One region of the Shinella oryzae genome, then DNA from elsewhere that is predicted to be linked to it. Evidence: predicted binding sites of a transcription regulator. Region 1 holds the regulator's gene; each other region holds the start of a gene.
What was found. The regulator LexA, encoded in region 1, represses DNA repair genes until DNA is damaged. The targets are predictions, from matches to a motif close to TGTTCNNNNTGTGTTCNG.
Positions count from the first base shown of each region.

Region 2: K6301_RS05555 (DNA polymerase IV) is a predicted target of LexA. The motif match lies at 2,173-2,190, and genes of this name have one in related genera.
Region 3: K6301_RS02580 (PA0069 family radical SAM protein) is a predicted target of LexA. The motif match lies at 2,582-2,599, and genes of this name have one in related genera.

Region 1 is NZ_CP081987.1:1,307,395-1,312,818, reverse strand. Features, by position in the region: gene trpC (indole-3-glycerol phosphate synthase TrpC) at 1-333, shown strand, start outside; gene moaC (cyclic pyranopterin monophosphate synthase MoaC) at 333-827, shown strand; gene K6301_RS06560 (molybdopterin molybdotransferase MoeA) at 827-2,050, shown strand; gene lexA (transcriptional repressor LexA) at 2,144-2,866, shown strand; gene K6301_RS06550 (ComEC/Rec2 family competence protein) at 3,059-5,424, opposite strand, start outside.
Region 2 is NZ_CP081987.1:1,125,204-1,130,627, forward strand. Features, by position in the region: gene K6301_RS05550 (L,D-transpeptidase family protein) at 1-691, opposite strand, end outside; gene K6301_RS05555 (DNA polymerase IV) at 823-2,169, opposite strand; gene K6301_RS05560 (DUF3572 domain-containing protein) at 2,281-2,580, opposite strand; gene K6301_RS05565 (response regulator) at 2,722-3,093, shown strand; gene K6301_RS05570 (PleD family two-component system response regulator) at 3,109-4,476, shown strand; gene rpmG (50S ribosomal protein L33) at 5,131-5,298, opposite strand; gene K6301_RS05580 (MFS transporter) at 5,393-5,424, opposite strand, start outside.
Region 3 is NZ_CP081987.1:526,179-531,602, forward strand. Features, by position in the region: gene K6301_RS02570 (F0F1 ATP synthase subunit B) at 1-297, shown strand, start outside; gene K6301_RS02575 (ribonuclease HII) at 505-1,155, opposite strand; gene K6301_RS02580 (PA0069 family radical SAM protein) at 1,365-2,522, opposite strand; gene K6301_RS02585 (glycosyltransferase family protein) at 2,693-3,229, shown strand; gene moaB (molybdenum cofactor biosynthesis protein B) at 3,236-3,784, opposite strand; gene K6301_RS02595 (4-(cytidine 5'-diphospho)-2-C-methyl-D-erythritol kinase) at 3,771-4,667, opposite strand; gene K6301_RS02600 (tetratricopeptide repeat protein) at 4,672-5,424, opposite strand, start outside.

The DNA of each region.
Region 1 (5,424 bases):
TCGCTCGGCATGGATGTCCTGATCGAGGTGCATGACGAAGCGGAAATGGAGCGCGCGCTCAAGCTGAAATCCAAGCTTGTCGGCATCAACAACCGCAACCTGCGCACCTTCGCGGTCGATCTCGCCGTTTCTGAAAAGCTCGCCGGCATGGTGCCGGAGGACCGGCTGCTCGTGGGCGAGAGCGGCGTGTTTACCCATGCCGATTGCCAGCGCCTCGCCAAGGTCGGCATCTCCACCTTCCTCGTCGGCGAAAGCCTGATGCGCAAGGATGACGTGACGGCGGCGACGCGCGACCTGCTGACCGGCTCCGCCGACATGCTGGCGGCGGAATGATGGGCGACGACGCCCGCACGCTCACCCATATCGATGCCGCCGGCGAAGCCCATATGGTCGATGTCGGCGACAAGGCGGAAACGGTGCGGATAGCCGTGGCGGAAGGTTTCGTACGCATGCTGCCCGCCACGCTCGACCTCATTCTCAAGGGCGATGCGAAGAAGGGCGACGTCATCGGCACGGCGCGCCTCGCAGGCATCATGGCCGCCAAGCAGACGTCCAGCCTCATTCCGCTCTGCCACCCGCTGATGCTCAGCAAGGTTTCCGTGGAAATCCGCGAGGACCACGCCCTGCCCGGGCTGCGCATCGAGGCCATGGCCAAGCTCACCGGCCGCACCGGCGTGGAGATGGAGGCGCTGACCGCCGTCAGCGTCGCGTGCCTGACCATCTACGACATGGCAAAGGCGGTCGACCGCGAGATGGAAATCGGCGGCATTCGCCTCGTCGAAAAATCCGGCGGCCGTTCCGGCGACTACAAGCGCAGGGACGGCTGATGTCCCTTCTTCTCGTTGCCGACGCCCTCAACCGCCTGCTGTCCGCGGCCAAGCCGGTGAGGCGGACGGAAAGCGTCCCGCTCCACGACGCCGCTGGACGCGTGCTGGCCGACGATGTCGCCGCCCGCCTCACTCAGCCGCCTTTCGACAATTCGGCGATGGACGGTTATGCCGTCCGCCACGCCGACATCGCGGAGGTCGGATCGGTGCTCAGGGTCGCCGGCCTGTCCTCCGCCGGCCACGCTTTCGACGGCACGGCGGGCCCGGGGGAAGCGGTTCGTATCTTCACCGGTGCGCCGCTGCCGGCCTTCGCCGATACGGTCATCCTTCAGGAAGACACCGAGCTTCTGGAAGACGGCCGCATCCGCACGACGTTCCTCACGCCCAAGGGCCGCCATATCCGCCCGCGGGGGCAGGATTTCACCGACGGCGAGGTTGTGCTGAAGGCCGGCCAGGTGCTGGATGCCGGCCGGCTGACCGTTGCGGCGGCCATGAACCACCCGGACCTGCCCGTCTATTCGCGCCCGCGGGTCGCGATCCTTGCGACGGGCGACGAACTCGTGCCGCCGGGAGAGACGCCCGGTGCAAGCCAGATCATCGCCTCCAACAGCTTCGGCGTCGCGGCCATCGCGCGCGAAGCCGGCGCAGAGGTGATCGATCTGGGCATCGTGAGAGACGACAAGCAGACCATATTGGATGCCGTGCGCCGGGCGCTGGAAATGGACATCGACGTGTTGGTGACGCTCGGCGGCGCATCCGTCGGCGATTTCGATCTCGTTCAGCCCGTGCTCGGCGAGGCCGGCATGGCACTCGATTTCTGGCGCATCGCCATGCGTCCTGGCAAGCCGCTGATGGTCGGCCGCCTCGGCGATATCCAGGTGATCGGCCTGCCCGGCAATCCCGTCTCCAGCCTTGTCTGCTCCTATCTCTATCTGGAACCGCTGGTCCGCAAACTCGCGCGCCTGCCCGCGATGAACCGGGTGCGCCCGGCCGCCGCCGCCGTGCCGCTCAAGCAGAACGACCGCCGGCAGGATTACATTCGTGCGCGACTCGTGCGCGGCCCGGACGGCGGTCTCCTCGTCACGCCTTTCGACAAGCAGGATTCGTCGATGATGAAGATCTTCGCCGAATCCGAAGGGTTGCTGATCCGCCCGCCGCATGCACCGGCAGAGGAGCCCGGCGCGCTCTGCGACGTCCTCGTTCTCAGGGAACCGGCGGCCTGAATGGTATTATTGTGCGCGCAGGCCCTTGCGGAACACATGTGGAACGGATAGTGTCTGTTCTGGATTTGTTTCACGATTCTCGTTGGAGAGGCCATGCTGACGCGCAAACAACAGGAACTGCTCCTGTTCATTCACGAGCGTATGAAGGAATCCGGCATTCCTCCGTCCTTCGACGAGATGAAGGATGCCTTGGATCTCGCCTCGAAGTCGGGCATCCACCGCCTCATCACGGCGCTTGAAGAACGAGGCTTCATCCGCCGCCTGCCGAATCGGGCCCGCGCGCTCGAGGTGATCAAGCTTCCGGAGGCCTATTCGCCAAGCCTCCAGCCGCGCCGCGGATTTTCGCCGTCGGTCATCGAAGGCAGCCTCGGCAAGCAGCCCCCCGCCGTGACGCCATCCAAGCCCGTGGCGCCACAGCCGACCATGTCGTCGTCTGTTTCCGTTCCGGTCATGGGCCGTATCGCCGCCGGCGTTCCGATCTCCGCCATCCAGAACAACACGCACGAGATCACCGTCCCGGCCGAAATGATCGGCAACGGCGATCACTATGCGCTCGAGGTGAAGGGCGATTCGATGATCGAGGCCGGCATTCTCGATGGCGACACGGTCATCATCCGCAACGCCAGCACCGCCAATCCCGGTGAAATCATCGTTGCTCTCGTCGACGACGAAGAGGCGACGCTGAAGCGCTTCCGCCGCAAGGGCGCGTCCATCGCGCTTGAAGCCGCGAACCCGGCCTACGAGACCCGGATCTTCGGGCCCGACCGGGTCAAGATCCAGGGCAAGCTCGTGGGGCTTATCCGCCGGTATCATTGAGACGCATTGGACAAGCATTATAGCGCGTGGTGAGCGTCTTGTCAGTTCAGGACCGCAGCTCGGGTATGATGGAGCTTGGCGGCTAAGGTCTCCCCTCGCTTCGCCCGGTGCTCTGCCGTTAGCGATAGCGTGCGGTCAGGTGGCTTTTTCTACGATCGCTGCAAATCGGGAAGCTTGGCCGCTCGGCTGACTTCATGGCAATTGAAGAGGCGAGCGATCGACCTCCTTGGTCTCAGTCTCTGCCGGCGGCGTTGCGGCTGCCGTTTCGAAAGTGTCGCTGCGCCAGTCATAGGTGCGATGCCTTGACCAGGCGCGCGCCAAGGTTTCCACGGCCGGCATGTCGGTCGCGCCGGCGAGGCTTGCGGTGGGATCGTCGATCGGCGGCGTGATTTCCAAAGCGCCCGTTCGGCGCAGATGACGTGCGGTCACAAGCCTCGCACCCGAGCGGCAGCTGTCGAGCCGCAGGGCGAAGGGTACGACGACGAGATCAGCCGTGTCGCAGGCCGTGCCCAGAAAGGCCGTATCCTCAAGGGTGACGATCGTCCAGCTGCTCGGCGAAACGGCAGCGCAGAAGGCCTTCGCCTCGCAGACGAAGGTATGCGCCTGTCGCGCTGCCGCGATAGCCTCCGTCATCGCGTCCTTCGCCTTCGTCCTGTCCGCCTTGCGGCGCGGTCGTTTCCTGTCGGTCCCGGCAGCGGCTTTCTCCGTCGCCGTCTCCGCCAGCAGCAGGTCGGCGGTCTTTCGCAGTTCCGGCTTGGTCAGGTCGCCGAGCCGCATCGCGCGACGCCATTGGTCGTAGATGAAACCCGGCGGCTTGGCGCGGTTCGTGGCAACCGCATCGCCGCGCAGGATCGCAACCAGACGCCCGTCTTCGGAGATGAGCAGTTCCGGTTTCCCGCGCGTGGACGGCCAAAGGGCCACCAGCGCACCGGCGACAATGAAGACCGTCCCGGCATGCCGCAGCCGCGTGCGCAGGATACAGAGCAGCCCCCCGCCGACACCGATCAGCAGGAAGGCGGACATGGGAATTTTACCGGTGACGATATCCCCGCCCTTCCAGCTCGAAACCCACGACGCCAGCGCGATCATCCATTCGATGCCCTTGCCCATGATGGCAAAGGGAACGGCATCCAGCCCGAAGGGCATGAGCAGGACGGCGATGAGGCCAAAGGGCATGACGATCGCGCTGATCGCCGGCATGGCCAGCAGGTTGCCGGCAAGCCCGTAGGCCGGCACGCGGTGAAAGTGGCCGATGGAGTAGATCAGCGTCGACAGGCTTCCGATCGCCGACGACAGCAGAAGTCCGCCGAAGAAGCGCCCGGCCACGCCGCCGGTCAAGCGCAACGCGCCGCCTTTGCCCTCCTTGCGCACGGGCCGCTCGCGCCACGCCGCATAACCGGCGACGAGGCCGAGCGTTGCGGCGTAGGACATCTGGAAGCCGGGATTGGTGATGGCGGAAGGCGTGACGGCGAGGATGATGATGGCCGACAGCGCCACATTGCGCATACTGATGGCGGAGCGGCCGAAGAGCACGGCGATCAGCATCACGCAGATCATGATCCATGACCGGACGGCCGAGATCGCGCCGCCCGACACGAGAATGTAAAGCGTGACCATGAGGAGTGCACCGCCCGCCGCGATCTTGCGCGTGGGAAATCGTTCGGCAAAGCCCGGTATGAGCGCCATCAGCATGCGCGCGCCGACAAGGAACGTGCCGGCCGCGAGCACCATGTTGAGACCGGAAATGGCCAGGACATGGGCGAGCCCGGCCTGGCGGAGCGCCTCCACCGTCTCCTCGCTGATCGCCCGCTGTTCCGCCGTCACCAGAGCCGCGGCGATCGCGCCGGCATCGCCCCCGATGCGTCCTCGGATATGCTCGGTCAGGTTGTTTCGCCATATCGCGATCCGCTGCGATATGCGGTAGCTCCACCCGGTCGGAGCGGTCTCGATTGCGACCGGCGCACTGTAGAAATAACCGACCGCGCCCGTGCCGGCGAAATATGCGTCGAAGGCGAAGTCGTTGAGGCCGGCCAGGGCCGGGCCCGAGGGTGGCCCAAGACGCGCCCGGCCCGATATGCCGTGGCCGATGGCGATGGGGTCGTGACGGCTTCGCGCCAGAAGCGTAACAACCTGCGGCGCGCGTTTCAGAGCCGGCTCGCGCGTCTTCTCCAGCGCGATGCGATACCGGATCGCGTTGCCCGCACCGCTTTCGCGCGCCAGCACCCGCCCTTCGATCACGGTCGTCACGGGCGTGTCGAGAATGACGGTATCGAGCCGTGCACTTTCGAGCGCTGCGAGAAGCATGCCGATCGGAACGAGGAACGCGCCACCCGCCAGGATCGCGCCCAAATCCTCGCGATGTCGAAGCCGCCAGGCGGGCACCGCGGTGGCGATGGCCCCTAGCACCATGGCATAAATCGGTGGATCGGCCTCGGCGGCAAACCAGAGAGCCGCGCCTATTCCAAGGAAGACCGGAACGAACAGGAAGAAGTGCCCGTGGCCGCGCTCCTCGACCAGCGCCTCCGACAGGCTTTCTCGGACGGCGCGGCGCGGCCGGA
Region 2 (5,424 bases), 180 kb from region 1:
GCGTGTTGAGCAGCGCCTGCAGGTCGAGCAGCGCTTCGCGCTCGCCGCGGCGGGTGATCAGGATGCGGATCGGGTCCTGCTCGGTCTTGACGACGACGGGCTCGACCGCCGACGGCTTGGGCTCGGTCATCGCGACCTCGACGCTCTTGTCGCCGGCCTCGATCAGCGCGGGCCGCAGGCCGGCATCGGAAAGCAGGGGCGTATCCGGCACGACGATGGAAGGCTTGAAGAGCGCGGCATGAACCACGCGTTGCGGCGCGACGTCCCGGTCGGAGATCAGGACATGCCCGCCACGACGGGTGGCGGAAAACAGCGTCTTGGCGAAATCGTTGGGCAGGCGCACGCAGCCGTGCGAAGCCGGGTAGGAGGGCACGCTGTTGGAGGCGTGCAGCGCGATTCCCGACCAGGTCAGCCGCTGCATGAAGGGCATCGGCGCGCTATCATAGATGTTGGAGAAGTGCGTGCGCTTCTTTTCGAGAATGGAGAAGATGCCCGTCGGTGTCGAGTGGCCGGCCTTGCCGGTGGAAACGCGCGAGGTCGCCACGACCACGCCGCCATCGTAGATCTTCAATTCCTGGAGATCCTTGGACACCACGATCTGGAGCGGCCCTTCGAGCGTGCCGCCAAGGGCGCTCGTACAACTCAGCATCAGTCCTAGAATGCTCATGCCAGCGGCAAGACGAAACTTCATGTAACCCACCCGTACGCAATACAAACCGGGGATAATCCTAGTGCATCCGGTTTAAGGAACACTTGATGCACCGTTCCGATGTCCCCTGCCGTGCCATCCCGATACAGAGGAAAACGCCGGTTTGCCGGGATTTATTCGCTCGGGTCGTCGAATTTCCCCACGGCCTTCAGGCTCACTTTTCCGTGAGTTCGCTCGGGGCCGGAGCGGCCGAACGTGTAGCCGGTCTCCACGCTTGCCTTGCCGAACTTGTCGCGCAGCGTGTTCATCGCTGCTTCGGCCGCGGCGCGGCGGCTGGCGGCGGGATCGACCAGGTCGGGCGGGTCGGCGCGGCCGGAATCCGTGAGGTCGCTGACGCCGATGCCGATGAGCCGGTACTTCGTGCCGTCGGCTTCCTTGCGCAGAAGCTCCATGCCGGTGCGGAAGATCCGGTCGGCCAGCATGGTGGGGTCCTCGAGCTTGCGGTTGCGCGTCCGGCTCTTGAAATCGGCACTCTTGAGCTTGAGCACCACCGTATGGCCGGCGATCTGCGACTTGCGCAGGCGGCTCGCGACCTTTTCGCTCAACTGGCGAAGATGGGCGACAAGATCGTCATAGCGCCAGATATCGTCGAAGAAGGTGGTTTCCGCCGATACGCTCTTGGCCGCTTCATTGGCGTGGACCTCGCGGTCGTCCTGCCCGCGGGAGAGGTTGAAGAGGCGCTTGCCCATGATGCCGTAGCGCCGCATCAGGTCCGTCTCCTCCATGGTCTGGAGCTGGCCGACGGTGCGGATGCCGTCGCTCTCCAGGGTCTGCGCGAAGGCCTTTCCGACACCCCAGATGACGCGAACCGGCTTGTCCTTGAGGAAGGCGAGCGCCTCCGCCTCGCCGATGACGGAAAAGCCGCGCGGCTTGTTGAGATCGGAGGCGACCTTGGCGAGGAACTTGCAATAGGACAGGCCGATGGAGATGGTGATGCCCACCTCCTTCTCGACCCGCTGCGCGAAGCGGGCGAGCACGCGGGCCGGGGTATCGTGATGCAGCCGCTCGGTGCCTTTCAGCTCCAGGAAGGCCTCGTCGATCGACAGCGGCTGCACCAGCGGCGTCAGTTCCTGCATCATGGTGCGTATCTGCCGGCCGACACGCGCATACTTCTCCATGTCGGGCCGGATCACCACCGCGTCGGGGCAGGCTTCCAGCGCCTTGAACATCGGCATGGCCGAGCGCACGCCATGGATGCGCGCGACATAACAGGCGGTCGACACCACGCCGCGCTTGCCGCCACCGATGATGACGGGCCTGTCCGCCAGTTCGGGATTGTCACGTTTCTCGATCGCCGCATAGAAGGCGTCGCAGTCGATATGGGCCAGCGTCAGGTCGTCGAGTTCGGGGTGGTAAATAAGGCGCGGGCTGCCGCAGGCACGACAGCGGCGCAGGTCGGCCGCCTGCCCGGAGAGGCAGTCGCGGCAGAAACCCGGAAATCGCGTGGCAGCGGAGCGCATGTCAGGAACAAAAGTTGAACATCGCGACATTACCGCGTAAGTTCATGAGTCTCAAGACGGGCTGTCGCCTGACGTCGCGCAGTGCACAGGCACGGCGGGTGTCGTCGCCGGTCAAAAATCGATGTCGCCGTGCGGTCCCGACAAGACGGCATGGGCCGCCACGACGGTTTCCGGCTGCGTGCCGGTTGCCGCGCAGAAGTCGAGAAGGGTGGGCTCATGCGCCATCAGGAAATCGACGAGGCCGGCGCGAAAGCCGGGATCGTCCATCGCATGGCGCACGTCCGATGGCAGGACGCCCGTCAGCGAAAGGAAACGGGAAAGCAGTTCCGGCTCACCGGCAAGCCAGCCGAGGATGGCGATGGCGGTCGATTCGGAGCTCTCTACCGCCGCTGTCTCTTTCTGGCTCTTCATCGTTTTTCCTCGGGAAATTTACCTTTTAATCAACCAAGTGCCGCTAATGTGAATGTCGTCCGGCTGGCTGAATTCGGCTCCGCCGCAACTTATCTATCTGTCGGAAGCTTGCAAGGCCGGTCAGAGGAACAGGGACGCACGATGCCCAAACAGGTCATGATTGTCGAGGATAACGAGCTGAATATGAAGCTCTTCCGGGACCTTATCGAGGCGTCCGGTTATGCGACCATTCAGACCCGCAACGGCATGGAAGCCCTCGAACTGGCGCGCAAGCACCGCCCGGACCTGATCCTGATGGACATCCAGCTTCCGGAAGTGTCTGGACTTGAAGTCACCAAATGGCTGAAAGAGGATGACGAGCTTCACGTCATTCCCGTCATCGCCGTCACCGCATTCGCGATGAAGGGTGACGAGGAGCGCATTCGCCAGGGCGGTTGCGAGGCCTATGTCTCCAAGCCCATTTCCGTGCCGAAGTTCATCGAAACCATCAAGACCTATCTCGGCGACGCCTGAGCGAGGGGCCGCAGAATGACCGCACGCATCCTCGTCGTCGACGACATCCCGGCAAACGTGAAGCTGCTCGAAGCGCGGCTTCTTGCGGAGTATTTCGATGTCCTGACGGCCGAGAACGGTTACGACGCGCTGTCGATCTGCGAGCGTACCCAGGTCGATCTGATCCTTCTCGACATCATGATGCCGGGCATCGACGGTTTCGAGGTCTGCGAGCGGCTGAAGGCCAATCCGCGGACCGCGCATATTCCCGTCGTCATGGTCACGGCGCTCGACCAGCCGTCCGACCGCGTGCGCGGCCTGAAGGCCGGCGCCGACGATTTCCTGACCAAGCCGGTCAACGACCTGCAGCTCATGTCGCGCGTCAAGAGCCTCGTTCGCCTCAAGATGCTGACGGACGAACTGCGTCTGCGCGCAGCCACCGCCCGCGCCATCTCGCTGGAGGACGGGCTGGACACCGGCCTGGGCGACGAGCCCGGCGACATCCTGCTCGTCGACGGGCGCGGCAGTTCGCAGGACCGCATCGCGCGCGCCTTGAAGCCGATTGCCGAGGTCACCTGCATGTCCGATCCGCAGGCGGCGGTGTTCCAGGCCGCGGAGAGCAATTTCGAACTCGTCATCGTCAACGCCAATTTCGAGGATTACGATCCTCTTCGCCTCTGCTCGCAGCTGCGGTCGCTCGAGCGCACGCGCTTCCTGCCGATCCTGCTGATCGCCGAGCAGGGCGATGACGACCTGATCGTGCGCGCGCTCGATCTGGGCGTGACGGATTATATCATGCGGCCGATCGATCCCAACGAGCTGATCGCCCGCAGCCTCACGCAGATCCGCCGCAAGCGTTGCAACGACCGCCTGCGCGCCAGCGTGCGCCAGACGATCGAGCTTGCCGTCACCGACGGGCTGACAGGTTTGCACAACCGTCGTTATCTCGACAACCACCTCAAGCTTCTGATCGACCGTGCCACCGCACGGGGCAGGGCGCTCTCCGTGTGCATTACCGACATCGATCGCTTCAAGCTCGTCAATGACACCTATGGCCATGACGCCGGGGATGTCGTGCTCAGGGAATTTGCAAGCCGCGTCCGTTCGGCCGTGCGCGGCGCCGATCTCGCCTGCCGCTATGGCGGGGAGGAATTCGTGCTGGTCATGCCCGACACGACACCGGACATGGCGGCCGGCGTTGCAGAACGCCTGCGCGCGATCGTCGAGTCCGAGCCGTTCCGCATCCCGGGCACGGATGTTGCTCTTTCCGTGACGGCATCGCTCGGCATTGCCGCCATGCTGCCAGGTGGTGACACCCCGGATGCGCTGCTGAAACGTGCCGACAACGCGCTCTATGAAGCCAAGCGTTCCGGCCGCAATCGGGTCGTGGCAGCGGCGGCCTGAACGGCACTGCGACCTTTGTCCACAGCCATCTCGGCGCTGCCGGCCGGATAGACTTTTTATACCGGCTGCCAAAATTAAGAAGCCGGCTCACGACCCGGGAACGTATTGCGCAAGCGTCTTCCGCTGTAGTGAAATCTGGCTATAGCGCCGTGGTTTCATTTTGCCGAAATTTATCAATATCTTGTCGATTGTGCAATCAGGCCGTGCATGCGGCTTCTGATGTGTTCGGCTTTTGTCCTCTTCACCACTTGGTTGCAACGGCGTCGCAAACTGTCTCGTTTTCGTGACAGAAAATCGGACGGCGATTAACTATGAGACAACGCACGGGTGGTGGAGCGTTAAGAATTCGTTGATTTTTTTTCGTTTCCGGGCGATGCTCAACTCGTGGACGGGATATGATCCCGTACAACCGGTTACCCCATGATGCTAGGTCCGCCGCATCTCCTGGGTCGTGGGGTCGGTCGGTCAGTAACGACAACTACGGAATCCTCGTGCCGTCGTCGTGCCTGACCGACCCCCAATTCCGCGCCGCTCTCCGCAAGGAGGGCGGCGTTTTCGATTCGGCTTACGTAAAGAATGCCGGAATTTCCGCAAAAGAAAAAGGCGCCGGGCGTTTCCGCCCCGCGCCTTTGCGAACCACTCAGGGTCCCAAGATTACTTGATCTTGGTTTCCTTGAATTCGACGTGCTTCTTGGCGATTGGGTCGTACTTCGTCTTGGACATCTTGTCCGTCATCGTACGGCTGTTCTTCTTGGTTACGTAGAAGAAACCGGTGTCGGCCGTCGACAGCAGCTTGATCTTGATGGTGGTAGCCTTGGCCATGGTCGTCCTGCCTTTATGAAAAACGAAGCCGCGGACAGCCAGTCTGCTCCACGGCTTTAAATCTGCGCGGAAACTACAAATAGCGCCCGAAAAGTCAACCCTGTTTCGGCCGGAAAACCATCCGAC
Region 3 (5,424 bases), 780 kb from region 1:
AAGCGCAAGGATGCCGAGGCGGAAGCCGCAAGCATCGTCGCGGCCGCTGAACGCGAAGCCAGCGCGCTGACCGCCGACGCCAAGCAGAAGACCGAGGAATACGTGACCCGCCGCACGGCGCTCTCCGAGCAGAAGATCAAGCAGGCGGAAGCCGACGCGATCAACGCCGTGCGCGCCGCCGCCGTCGACCTCGCTGTCGCGGCCGCCGAGAAGGTCATCGCCGCAAAGGCCGATGCCGCAACCGGCAACGCGCTCTTCAACAACGCGATCAGCGAAGTGAAAAGCCGCCTCAACTGAGGCCGCTATCACCGATGTCTTAAAAAAGGCCGGAGCGATCCGGCCTTTTTTGCGTCCGGCTTGTGCCGCGCCTCGATGTGTGCTGGGGCCTCCATGTCGGCAGGCAGACGCGAAATTGTCGCACCTCTGCCGGATGGCAGCCAAGCGTGCGCGCGTCGGGATATCCCGCCCGGAGCGGATGATCGGCGTCTCGACGGAGGGGGCGGATCACTCCTTGCGCAACGGACGGAAGCTCATGCGGTGGAGGCGGCAGGGGCCGATCGATTCGATGGCGGTGCGGTGCACCTGTGTCGCGTAACCGGCATGCACGGCGAAACCGTATCCCGGATAGGTCTCTTCCGCGCGCGCCATCATCCTGTCGCGCATCACCTTGGCGACGATCGATGCGGCCGAGATGGAAACGGAAAGCGCGTCACCCTTGATGACGGCGCGGCCCTCGCAGGCAAGGCCCGGCGGCACGTCGCGGCCGTCCGTCAGCACCAGTTTCGGCGCCACTTCGAGGCCCGCGACAGCGCGGCGCATGGCATCGAGGCTCGCCTTGCGGATATCGATCGTATCGATGCGCCGCGAGGAGCTGGAGGCGACGGATACGAAGGCGGTTTCCATGATACGGGCGAACAGCATTTCGCGTCTGGCGGCGCTCAATTGCTTAGAATCGTGAAGACCGTCGGGAATATTGTCGGGGTCGAGCACGACCGCCGCCGCGACGACGGGTCCGGCGAGAGGCCCGCGCCCGGCCTCATCCGTGCCGGCGACGGGCCAGAGGCCGCGTTTTTTCGCCGCCATTTCCATCGAGAAGTCGGGCCCTTCGGGCATATCGAAAAGAAGGCGGGAATCGGAGGATGTGCTCTTGGCCATGCGGGGACCTTGCACATCCGTCCGATTCCCTGCAAGTCCTCCGACAGGGGCGGCGGTCGGAGGAACACCCGGCGCGTCCAGGGGATGACGCGACCGGAAGAGGTTTTGCAAGATCTGCACCGACGCGGCGCGGGTCTCACACATTCAGTTCAAGAGCGCGATGCCTGTCCCAACGACCTCGAACCCGTGCGCGCGTCGCGCCGGCGCCATCACAGCAGGGACAACTGCACGCCGCTGCCCGACGGCGGAACGAACTGGTCGCCGGAGAGGTTGCGGCGCGTCCGCGTCAGTTCCAGCCGCTTGCTGGCCATTTCGAAGCGCCGGGCGATCTGCCATGCATAGGGACCGGCGCCCTTCATGCGCTTGCCGAATTCCGCGTCGTAATCCTTGCCGTCGCGCATGGAGCGCACGAGCGACATGACGTGGCGGTAGCGGTCCGGGTAGTTGCGCAGCAGCCATTCGCGGAAGAGGGGGCTCACCTCCAGCGGCAGGCGCAGGAGCACATAGCTCGCCTCCATCGCCCCCGCCGCCTTGCCCGAATCGAGCACCTTCTCGATCTCGTGGTCGTTGAGACCGGGAATGATCGGCGCCATCATGATGGCGGTCGGAATGCCCGCATCGGAAAGCGCGCGGATTGCTTCCAGCCGGCGCGACGGGGTCGCCGCGCGCGGTTCCATGGTGCGGGCGAGCTTGCGGTCGAGCGTCGTCACCGACATGCCGACCCAGGCAAGGCCGCGGGCGGCCATGCGGGAGAGAATGTCGATGTCGCGCATGACGAGTGCCGACTTGGTGACGATCGACACCGGATGGTTGGCCTTGTCGAGCACTTCGAGGATCTGGCGCATGATGCGCCATTCCTTCTCGATGGGCTGGTAGGGATCGGTATTGGTGCCGATGGCGATGACGCGCGGCTTGTAGCCGGGCTTGGACAATTCGCGTTCGAGCAGCTTCGGCGCATCCGGCTTGGCGAAGAGCTTCGCCTCGAAGTCGAGGCCGGCGGAGAGGCCCATGAAGGCATGGGTCGGGCGCGCAAAGCAGTAGATGCAGCCATGCTCGCAGCCACGATAGGGATTGATAGAGCGGTCGAAGGGAATATCCGGCGATTCGTTGCGGGTGATGATGGTGCGCGGCTTCTCGACCTGGACTTCGGTGCGGAAGGGCGGAAGTTCCTCCAGCGTCTGCCAGCCGTCGTCGAAGCTCTCCCGCGTCACCGGCTCGAAGCGGCCGGTGAAGTTGAGCCCGGCGCCCCGGCCGCGGCGGCGCTCTCCATCGACGCGCATGCCCGTATCAGCCAGCAGCGCTTCGGCAACATCCTTCGTATGGCCGGGCGCAAGGGCGCCCTGCCTGAGGTTTGCAAGATCGTTCATGGCTATCTCCGGCGGGGCGTCTCGCCCCGGTTCAATGACTATATTCCTATAATCGAAACGAGAACAATGCAAGAACAAAATCGTGCCCGCTAACCATGTCGCCTAACCATGCGGCGATGTGCCTGCCTTGCGACGGTGGAAATTGATGCTGCGATGCGGTAGGGAGATATATGCTGACGATCATCATCGAATGCCGGGACAACGAGGCCGAGCTCGCACAGACGCTGTCGGCGCTCGTGCCGGGCGCGGTCGAGGGAGTCGTGCGGGAGGTGGTCGTGCTCGATCACGGCTCGCGCGACGGTTCCGCCCGCGTGGCCGATGCCGCAGGGTGCCGGTTTCTCACCAGCTGGGACATGAAGGATGTGGTGCGCGCCGCACGCGGCGACTGGCTGCTCCTGCTCGAACCCGGGGCGCGGCCGATGGCCGGCTGGGTCGATGCCATCGTCGACCATGTCTCGGTCAGCGCCGGCCCGGCGCGGTTCACCGGCTCGCGCAATCACCGCAGGCCGTTCCTGAAACGCTTCGGCCGCCGCGTCTCTCCGCTCGAACAGGGCTATCTCGTCAGCAAGCGGCAGGCTGCGGCCGCCGTGCGCACGGGCATGTCCCTGTCCGACATCGCAAAGGGCACCAAGACCTTTTCGCTCGTTGCCGAGATCGTGCCCGCCTGGGCGATCAGGGCGATGCGCGCGCAGCTGGTGGCGGGCTGAGGCGGCTCAGCCGGCCGAGCGCTTCAGGTGCTCGTCGAGACGCGGCATGATTTCCACGAAATTGCAGGGCATGTGCCTATAGTCGAGCTGCGCCTTGAGGATGCCGTCCCAGGCGTCCTTGCAGGCCCCAGGCGAGCCCGGCAGCACGAAGATGAATGTGGCGTTGGTAACGCCGCCCGTTGCGCGCGACTGGATCGTGGAGGTGCCGATCTTGTCATAGGAGATGCGATGGAAGACCTCCGAAAAGCCGTCCATGCGTTTCTCGAAGATCGGCTCCAGCGCCTCCGGCGTCACGTCGCGGCCGGTAAAGCCCGTGCCGCCGGTGGTGATGACGACGTCGACCGCATCCTCGCGCGTCCAGGCTTCGACCTGCGTGCGGATGGCGGCGATATCGTCGGGCACGATGGCGCGGGCGACCAGCCGGTGGCCTGCGTCCGCGATGCGCGCGACCAGCGTATCCCCCGACCGGTCGGTCTCGGGCGTGCGGGTATCCGAGACGGTCAACACCGCGATGCCGACGGGGATGAAGGGTCTCGTTTCGTCAAGGCGTGCCATCGTGTCCCTCCAGCGTTCGGGTGGCGGTGATGAACCAGTCCGGGTGCTGCTGCCTGAGCCGGGCCACCGCCGCCTCGGCCGTCGCGTCCGAATCGTATAGCGCGAAGCACGAGGCGCCGGAACCGGACATGCGCACGACGCGCGCATCCGTCGCGGCGAGATCATCAGCGAGCTCCCCGATCTGCGGGCAGAGGCGTCGGGCGGGCGGCTCCAGGTCGTTGCGCAGGCCGGCAATGGCATCCAGCCAGTCAACGGCCGCATCCCGTAGAACGAGCGGCGCATTCCGCTTGGAGGCAAGCGCACGGAACACGGCCGGCGTCGAGACGCCGACAAGCGGATTGGCCAGCACCATGGAGAGCGCGGGAAGCGCCACGGGCGTGATGTCCTCGCCGATGCCGCGCGCCAGCAAGGGCCGGCCGGCAAGGCACATGGGCACATCCGCGCCGAGCCCGATGGCGATGGCGTCGAGTCGGTCGCGAGGCAAGCCTGCCTGCCACAGGCCAAGCAGGCCGCGCAGCGTCGCGGCGGCATCCGCCGAGCCGCCGCCGATGCCGGAAGCGATGGGCAGGTTCTTTTCCAGATGGATATGCACGGGCGGGGCGGATTGCCCGGTTGCTTCCAGCGCCGCACGCAGGCGGTCCCGCGCGCGGGTGACGAGATTGTCGTTCTCGGCCGCAAGCGTAGCGGAAAAGCGGCCGGACAGCGTGAAGCGGTCTTCCCCGGCCGGTGACAGCGCGATGCGGTCGCCGAAGGCGGTGAAGGTCACCAGGCTGTCGAGGAGATGGTAGCCGTCCCCGCGCTCGCCGACCACGTGCAGCGCGAGGTTGATCTTGGCGGGCGCCGGTTCGATAACGGCAAAGCCCGAAAGGGTGTCGCCGGGCATGCGGTCAGGACTTGCGGTCCGCGGCTTTTTCTTCCGGCGCGATCTTCTGCGCGGGCTTGTCTTCCTTTGCCTCAGCCGAGGCCGGGTCCGACGGCTTGATATCGGCCAGACCGTTTTCGATCTTGTCCTTGATCTTGACGATCTCCGCGTCTTCCGGCTTTAGCCCGAGCGCGCGGTTCCACTGGAAGGTCGCTTCCAGCTTGCGGCCGACGCGCCAATAGGCGTCGCCGAGGTGATCGTTGATGGTGGGATCGCCGGCCTTCAGCTCCGCGGCGCGCTCCAGTTCCGCGACGGCGTCGTCGAAGCGGCCGAGGCGGTAATAGGCCCAGCCGAGCGAATCGACGATATAGCCGTCATCGGGCTTGAGGCTCACCGCCTTGCGGATCATGTCCAGGCCCTCGTCGAGGTTCCGGTTCATGTCCACCCAGGAATAGCCGAGATAGTTCAATACCTGCGGCTGGTCGGGGTTCAATTCCAGCGCCTTGCGGAAATTCGGCTCCGCCTTGTCCCATTCCTTCAGGCGCTCATAGGCAATGCCGCGCTGGAAGAAGACGCTCCAGTGATTGCGCGTCGGGACCGAGCCGATGACACCGACGGCCTTGTCGTAGAGCGTGGCCATCGCGCGATAGTCCTTGGCGTCGGACAGGACGCTGCCGAGCGCGAGATAGCTGCGCAGGTCGGCCGGATCGGCATCGATCAGTTCCTGGAGGTGCTTCTTGGCCTCCTCCACCTTGCCCGTGTCGGCGAGGTTGAGGCC